4 regions of the Lactobacillus sp. N54.MGS-719 genome follow, and region 1 is predicted to be linked to each of the others. Evidence: predicted binding sites of a transcription regulator. Region 1 holds the regulator's gene; each other region holds the start of a gene.
What was found. The regulator HrcA, encoded in region 1, represses chaperone genes, less so after heat shock. The targets are predictions, from matches to a motif close to TTAGCACTCNNNNNNNNNGAGTGCTAA.
Positions count from the first base shown of each region.

Region 2: the regulator HrcA is predicted to act here: its motif matches at 968-994, upstream of groES (co-chaperone GroES).
Region 3: the regulator HrcA is predicted to act here: its motif matches at 758-784, upstream of clpP (ATP-dependent Clp endopeptidase proteolytic subunit ClpP).
Region 4: the regulator HrcA is predicted to act here: its motif matches at 1,030-1,056, upstream of WS44_RS04545 (ATP-dependent Clp protease ATP-binding subunit).

Region 1 is NZ_LARO01000006.1:25,173-27,372, reverse strand. Features, by position in the region: gene dnaK (molecular chaperone DnaK) at 1-39, opposite strand, end outside; gene grpE (nucleotide exchange factor GrpE) at 56-640, opposite strand; gene hrcA (heat-inducible transcriptional repressor HrcA) at 653-1,702, opposite strand; gene abc-f (ABC-F type ribosomal protection protein) at 1,791-2,200, opposite strand, start outside.
Region 2 is NZ_LARO01000022.1:1,058-3,257, forward strand. Features, by position in the region: gene WS44_RS05375 (LytTR family DNA-binding domain-containing protein) at 1-125, shown strand, start outside; gene WS44_RS05380 (LiaF domain-containing protein) at 125-880, shown strand; gene groES (co-chaperone GroES) at 1,056-1,340, shown strand; gene groL (chaperonin GroEL) at 1,362-2,200, shown strand, end outside.
Region 3 is NZ_LARO01000015.1:2,681-4,880, reverse strand. Features, by position in the region: gene whiA (DNA-binding protein WhiA) at 1-88, shown strand, start outside; gene clpP (ATP-dependent Clp endopeptidase proteolytic subunit ClpP) at 140-724, opposite strand; gene WS44_RS04180 (SH3-like domain-containing protein) at 914-2,200, shown strand, end outside.
Region 4 is NZ_LARO01000017.1:16,857-19,056, reverse strand. Features, by position in the region: gene WS44_RS04550 (alpha/beta hydrolase) at 1-778, shown strand, start outside; gene WS44_RS04545 (ATP-dependent Clp protease ATP-binding subunit) at 1,093-2,200, shown strand, end outside.

The sequences.
Region 1 (2,200 bases):
GTTAGTAGTTCCGAGGTCAATACCAATAACTTTTGACATGTATAAACTTCCTCTCTTATTGAGCAACTACAACCATAGCTGGTCTTAGTGTCCGATCTTTATATTGATATCCTTTTTGTAAAACCTGAACAACGTGATCTTTTTGATCATCATTCTCAGCTGCTACTGTTTGAACAGCTTGATGCAATGTCGGATCAAATTTAACGCCTTCAGCCTCAATCTCAACAATACCGTGATCTTTCATGGCCTTTGCAAGTGAATCAAGGGTCATTTGAACACCTTTCTTCAATTGCTTAGACACATCATCATCGGCCTTAACGCTTAAAGCTCTTTCCAAGTTGTCCATTGCAGGCAAAACGTCTTTAGCTAAGCTTTGAGATTCATACTTGATAAGTTGTGCTCTTTCTTTTGAATAACGAGCTTGCATATTTTGAATTTCGGCTTCGCTACGCAAGTACTTATCTTCAAGATCTTTATTCTTTTCTTTTAAGTCAGCGATTTCTTTAGCTAACTTTTGATCTTCTTTATCTTTTTTAGGCTCTTCGTCTTTAGCCTTTTCTTTTTTCACAGCCTTTTTTGGCTCAGAAGCCTTTTCTTTTTTATCTAAATCTTTTTCACTTGGAAACTCTTCTCTACTCACGGCTAACCTCCTCTATTGAAATTTACCGTAATAATCAAGCAACTTCTTGGCCAACTCATTTCTAAAGTATTCAAGAAGGCCGATCATTTGTGAATACGGCATATTTGTTGGCCCAAGTAAAGCAATTGTTCCTTTACCATGGGTGCCGACGCTATATTCAGCAGTCAGCAAACTATAATTCTTTAATAAGTCGTTAGGCATTTCTGAACCTAACTTTACTTTTACTGGATATTTCTCAGTCTTTGGATCAGCCTCACCATCTAGCAAGTTAGAAAATAGATTATCATGATCAATCATTTCATAAAGCGATCTGATATCATTGACATTATGCTCAGATGTGTTGTTCAACAAATTAATTTGTCCATCAACATACATCTGCTCGCTTGCAGCATCTTTTAAAACATCTTCGACCAAATCTAGAAGCTCACTAACATGATCGCTACCGATTTCGTTTTTAGCAAGCTCACTTAAGAATGAAATATTAACTTCATTTAAGCTCTTGCCTACTAATTGATCGTTGATCATGCGTACTGCTTTTTCAATTTCTTCCCCATGAATATTGTGTGGTAAAGCATAAACCTGATTTTGAACGTTACCATCACTCGTAACCAGAATGGCCATCACTTGTCTAGCTGACAAAGGCACAATTCTGAAACCGGTGATCTTAACATCCCCACTCTCAGGTCCTTCGGCAAAAGCAGTATAATCAGTTAAATCTGATAAGATACGAGCTGCTTCTTGTACAATCTCATTTACTTGATGGAAAGGCCGATCTAATTGACTTCCGATTGTATTATAAACGGACTCTGGCAACTGCAGTGGTTCAACCAAATTATCCAAATAGTATCGATAACCTTCGCTTGAAGGAATTCTACCACTAGAAGAGTGAGTCTTTTCAATCAAGTCCTGATCTTCAAGCACTGCCATTTCATTACGAATGGTTGCACTTGATACCTTAATTGGTAATTGTTTCATCACTGTCTTTGAACCTACAGGCTCATGTGTCTGCGTGAAGTCCGTGATTATTGTTTTTAAAATAAGTTCTTGACGCTCGGTCAACATAAATATCGCCCTCACTTTTAGCACTCACATCTCTCAGGTGCTAACAGATTCTATTATACTAAAATTTAGCAATAATTCAACCCGAGTGCTAATTTATTTTGAATTTTTTTAATTTTATTCTTTGCGTTGCTACATGCTCAATAAAGTATTGATCGTGCTCAACTAAAACCATAGCTGGTTGAACATTTTTCAGTAGCTTAATCAACTGATCTTGATTAAAGACATCCAAATAATTCGCAGGCTCATCCCACAAGTATAAATCAGCTGGTTCTACTAAAGATTTAGCCAAAGCTACTCGTTTTTGCTGACCCATGCTCATTTCTTCGATCTTTGTAGTAAAACTTTCTCGTGAAAAGCCCATTTTCTTCAAATTATGGAGCAGCTCTTCATATGAAATCTTTTGTTTTTCCGAAAACTCTTTTAATGTACCGGTATATTCAGTAAAGTCTTGAGGTAAATATGATATTTTCAAGCCATTGGTTAACGCAAACTGGCCTT
Region 2 (2,200 bases), on a different contig from region 1:
ATGCTTTGACTAAATCAATTTCTAATTGCCAGATTCAATTTCATCATTCTTACAAAACTGTTTATGTTTCTAGACGTTACTACCGCGAATTAAAAGATAAATTAAACGAAAGAAGGACTTACTAATGAAAGCTAAGTGGAGTCGAATTTTCTGGGGCGTTGGGTTAATTGCAGCTGCCGTGTTCTTAGTAATTGACCAGTTACATTTATTACCATTTACGATAGGTTTCTGGGCGATCTTTTGGACAGTAGTTTTTGTAGCTAGTTTAATTACTTCGGTAATCAATAAGAATTTATACGGAGCTATTTTCTCAATTGCCTTTTTGGTAATTGTCTACGCTAAGCCACTTCATATTTCAGCACTATCTCCTTGGACCATTTTGCTTGTGGCAATTCTGGTTTCTGCCGGAATTAGTTTGATTTTTAGAAATAGTTTTAAGCCCACGATCATCATTAATGGGAAAAAGGTTAATGCAAATTGGTCGGACTTGATAAATAAGAATTTTAAAGCAGATAATGTCATCACTGATAATAGTTTTGGCGTTGATAGCGATAATGTTGTAATTAGTGGCAAGATGACTGAAGCTTCACGTTACATTCATTCGCAAAATTTGAAAACAGTTACTATTGATTCTTCAATGGGAGACGTTAGTGTTTATTTAGATGATGCCAAAGCTGCAGGGGATGAAGTAATCATGAATATTAATACTTCGATGTGTGATGTTGATGTTTATATTCCAAGTGATTGGCAAGTTGAAAATAATATGCAAAATAGTTTGAGCGATGTCGATATTGATCACAGCAAAGGAACTGGCACAAAGTTGATCTTACAGGGTAGAAATACCATGGGAGATTTAACTGTTAAACATGTAAAAGATTAAGAAAATTCAAAATTAGCACTCATTATAAAAAAGTGCTAATTTTTTCTTGCTTTTTTTTGGTAAACGGGTTATTATCATATTTGTAAGTTAGCACTTGATAAATAAGAGTGCTAATCAGTTAATAATGATTTTAAACTTTTAAAAAGAAGAAAATAAGTTATAAGGGGGACTAAACGTGTTACAACCAATCGGTGATCGTGTAATCGTTAAAGTTAAAGAAGAAGAAGAAAAGACAGTTGGCGGCATCGTTTTAGCATCAAATGCTAAGAAGAAGCCAATTGAAGGCGAAGTTGTAGCTGTCGGTGAAGGTGCTTACGCATCAAACGGCGAAAAGATTCCTATGGTCGTTAAGAAGGGCGACGTAGTTATCTACGACAGATATTCAGGCACTAACGTTGAATACGAAGGCGAAAAGTATTTAGTTCTTCACGAAAAAGACATTTTAGCAATTGAAAAGTAATTAAAGGAGCGGATATAGAATATGGCAAAAGATATTAAATTCTCAGAAAATGCAAGACGTTCCCTTTTAAGGGGTGTTGACAAGTTAGCTGATACTGTTAAGACCACTATTGGTCCTAAGGGTAGAAACGTTGTTTTGGAACAAAGCTACGGCAACCCAGATATTACTAACGATGGTGTTACTATTGCTAAGTCAATTGAATTAAAAGACCACTACGAAAACATGGGTGCTAAGCTTGTTGCTGAAGCTGCACAAAAGACTAACGACATTGCCGGTGACGGTACTACTACTGCAACTGTTTTAACTCAAGCAATTGCCCGTGAAGGTATGAAGAACGTTACTGCTGGTGCTAACCCTGTAGGTATTCGTCGCGGTATTGAAAAGGCTACTCAAGCTGCCGTTGATGAATTACACAAGATCAGCCACAAGGTTGAATCAAAGGACCAAATCGCTAACGTAGCTGCTGTTTCATCAGCATCTAAAGAAGTTGGTGACTTAATCGCTGACGCTATGGAAAAGGTTGGTCACGATGGTGTTATCACTATTGAAGATTCACGTGGTATCAACACTGAACTTTCAGTAGTTGAAGGTATGCAATTCGATCGTGGTTACTTATCACAATACATGGTAACTGACAACGACAAGATGGAAGCAGATCTTGACAACCCATACATCTTGATCACTGACAAGAAGATTTCTAACATCCAAGACATTTTGCCACTTCTTCAAGAAATCGTTCAACAAGGTAAGGCTTTGTTAATCATTGCTGACGATGTTTCTGGTGAAGCTCTTCCAACTCTTGTATTGAACAAGATCCGTGGTACTTTCAACGTTGTTGCTGTTAAGGCTCCTGGCTTTGG
Region 3 (2,200 bases), on a different contig from region 1:
TCAGATTCCCGATGGTCCTATCTCTAAATCAGGAGTAAATCACCGCTTTAAAAAATTACATGAAATTGCGGAAAGTTTAAGAGCATAAAAAAAGATCACTTCAATCGAAGTGATCTTTTTTTGCGTAATCAGTTAATGATTACTTCTTCTTGTTGACCATAATTTCGTCAATTAAACCGTATTCCTTAGCTTCTTCTGCAGTTAAGTAGTTGTCACGTTCAGTATCCTTTTGAATCTTGTCCAAAGGTTGACCGGTAGTTTCGTGTAAGATTTCGTTAATCTTCTTACGACTCTTTAAAATTTCGTTAGCTGCAATTTGAATATCAGTTTGTTGACCTTGTGCACCACCTAATGGTTGGTGAATAAGGACGGTTGAGTTAGGAAGTGCGAAACGCTTGCCCTTAGTACCACTAGTCAAAAGGATGGAAGCCATTGAAGCAGCCATACCAATTGCAATAGTAGAAACATCCGACTTGATAAAGTTCATGGTGTCCATGATAGCAAGACCAGAGGTAATAACACCACCAGGAGAGTTGATGTAAAGTGAAATATCCTTAGTGTTGTCTTGAGCATCTAAGAAGAGCAATTGAGCAATGATTGAGTTGGCCATTTGGTCATTAATTTCACCACTCAGCATGATAATTCTGTCTTTAAGCAAACGTGAGTAAATATCGTAAGCACGTTCGCCACGAGCAGTTTGTTCAATAACTGTAGGTACTAGCATAAATTTGCCTCCTAAATTTTTCGTTATATTTAATTAGCACTCATTCAAGTACAGTGCTAATTAAATCACTTCGTAATAAAAGTGTCAAATAATGAGACTTACTTGTATTGAAATTGTATTTTTGCGAGTGAATCTTATATATTATAATTACTATGTAAAATCAAAATTATGTAATATCGGAGGATAGGCTTGAAGTATACAAATAAAATTTTAACCGCTACATCTGCTGTAGCACTTAGTGTAGGTTTGTTAATGGGCTATGCTAAACCTGTTTCTGCTGCTGACGCTAACTCAGCAAGTAAGACAACAGATACTAATAGCTCTAGTGATAGTAAAAAAGCACCAGTTCAAACCAGTACTTCTTATGATTTGATGGTTAAAGTGGGTAGTGGTAGACGCTACAATGTTTACAAGAAGATCAGCAATGGTAAGCCTTCTGGCAAGATCGCTGATGCAAGTGACTACCAATACGCTCATATTCAATCAGATCAAAGTATTAAGACTAGAGATAATGGTACTTATTGGCGTATTTACGTAGACGGCCGTAAGGTTGGTTACGTAAACCAAAACTATTTCACTAGAAACACAATTGCTGTTCCTAAGACTGTAAGTTTGGTTAGAAATAGCAACTACCTCTTTGATCCTACTGATGCAATCAGTTATGTAACCAACAATATGGGTACTGTGATTGATAACCAAGATGTAGATGTATCTGAAGATATGATCGACTGTACTGATCCAGGTACTTACAATGTTAAGTACAGTTATGGTTCTGCTAAGGCAACAGTTAAGGTAACTGTTAGAAAGAGCACCAAGGAAGGTATTGCCGACGCAAGCAAGGTTCAAGCTAAGTCATTTGACGGTAACTTGAAGTCTTGGAAGACTTACTATGGTAGTTCAGCTAACTACGTAACTAAGACTGACTTTGCTCCTGATAAGTCTAAGCATACTTATACTAGTGATGATGGTAATTTAACCTTTAAGACTCGATTCTTCCAACCAGTTTTATTGAGTGTTGCTAGAAACATTAAAGATGACGACTACATTAACCGTGTAGGTCACATTCCAGAAGGTATCACGATGTCAAACGGCTGGCTTTACACTAGCTTGCTCAGCAGTACTACTATTACTGACGGCCACATTGTGGGTTACAACTTGAACAACTTGACTAACGCCTTTAACGGTCAATACTTACTTGATATGTCACAAAGCAAGTTTAACTCATATGTTAAGAACATTAAGGTAAGTCCTTATATTCCAATTGGCCACGGTCAAGCTATGGGTTCTACCGACAAGTACGTCTATGTATTGAACAACAATAATAAAGTTTCATACAAGAGTAACTTCTCAACTGAATTAGTTCAAATCCGTAAGAGCGACATGTGCATAAACAAGATCTGGACTATTAAATGCTGGAACGGTAGTGAATCAGAAGGTCGTTACTTCCAAAACGGCGTAATCGTAAGTGATAACAAG
Region 4 (2,200 bases), on a different contig from region 1:
CTGGGCTCGAGCACAAAGGCAAAAGTCCATGTTATCACCAGTTATTATGGTGCCAGGCTCAAGTGCTACCACGGAACGATTCAATCAATTAGTTAGACAACTGAATAGCAAAACAGCAACTAAGCATAGTGTGTTAAAGATTAAGGTTTCAACAAAAGGCACATTGTCTTATTCCGGTACCATTGATAAAGATGATAATGAACCAATTATTGTAGTAGGTTTTCAAAATAATCATGACGGCTATAGCAACATCAAAAAGCAAGCAGGCTGGCTTGATCAGGCTTTTTACACATTGACGCAAAATTATCATTTCAATAATTTCAAGGCATTTGGTCACTCAAATGGCGGTCTGATTTGGACATATTGGCTGGAGCATTACTATTCTAGTTATGCTAATGAAATCAAAATGAAGCGCCTGATGACGTTGGGGACGCCATATAATTTTAATGAAAGCAATTTGAAGTACAGAACGCAAATGCTTGAAGACTTTATCAAGAATAAAAATAAGTTGCCAAAGAATTTGGTTGTTTATTCTTTATCCGGTGGTAAAAACTATGAATCCGACGGGATTGTGCCGGAAGCAAGTGTTGCAGCCGGAAAGTATATTTTCCAAAATCAGGTAAAGAGCTACACGGCCATGACAGTAACCGGTCCGGAAGCCGATCACTCGGACCTGCCACAGAATGAACAGGTTGTGCGCTTGATCAAACATTATTTACTAGAAAAGAAGAATAAAAACTTGCGGCCCCCTAGACAAGCTAATAAGAAAAGACAATAATGTAGGTGTCATGAGGTAAGAGTTTTTTATTATCCTGTGGATAAGTCTCTTTGAAAGCTCAACAAAAATTAGTGATAAACTGATTATCTTAAGAAATTCTTTATAATTTGTGAAGCACAATAAGCGCTGATGTATCAGTGTTTATTGTGCTTTTTATTTGCTAAATCACAAAAAATAAAGAAATTGTGGAAAACTTTCAGAAAAAAGCTTGCATTCTGTGGATAACCTGTTATACTAATAAATGTAATAAGTTAGCACTCAAAAGCGTCGAGTGCTAAAAGACTTAAATTTATTTATAGGGAGTGTTTGCATATATGGCATACTTTGACAATGATTTTGACAACTTATTTAACGAATTGAACAGCTCATTCTTTAATGACGACTTCGGCAAGAGAAGTGGCAATGGAAATGGCAACTCAGGTTCAATTCCAATTAACTACTCAAGCAACATGGGAGCAACCCCACAAACTATTCAACAAAATCCTCAAAATCCAAATGAAAAACCAATTGGTGAAGATTTAGTTGAAGAAGCAAAGAACAACAAATTCGACCCAGTTATCGGTCGTGATGAACAAATCGATAACGTAATCGAAATTTTATCAAGACGTAAGAAGAACAATCCAGTTTTAATTGGACCTGCTGGTGTTGGTAAAACCTCTATCGTAGAAGGCTTGGCTGAAAGAATTGCTTCTGGCAACGTTCCAGCTAAGATGGCAAACATGCACATTATTTCAGTAAATATTAACGACATGGTTGCTGGTTCAAGCCTTCGTGGTAGCTTTGAAGAGAGACTTAAGAAAGTTATCGACAAAGCTAAGAGTGATCCTAACATTGTTTTATTCATCGACGAATTACACAACATTGTAGGTGCAGGTTCTACTGATTCAGAAAACAACAACGGTGACGCTGCTAACATCTTGAAGCCAGCTCTTGCAAGCGGTGACTTGAAGTTAATCGGTGCTACTACTACAAGCGAATTCCAAAGAATTGAAAAAGACCCAGCATTATCACGTAGATTCCAAGCTGTACAAGTTCCAGAACCTACTACTGATGTAGCTGTTAAGATTCTGGAAGGCTTGAAGAAGAAATACGAGGACTACCACCACGTAAAATACACTGACGACAGCCTTAAATTAGCCGTTGAATTATCAGAAAGATACATTCAAGGTCGTTACTTACCAGACAAGGCCATCGACTTGATGGATGAAGCTGGTGCTAAGAAGGCTTTGCTTGTACAACCAACTGATGAAAAGAGCTTGAAGAATCAAATCAATGCTCTTGAAGCTAAGAAGTCAGAAGCTGCTAAGGCTGAAGACTACGACAAGGCTTCAGAAATTAAGAACAAGATTGCTGACCTTGAAAAGCAACTTAAGAACGTAGACACTAAGAATACTCCAGAAGTAACTGAGAAAGACATCTACG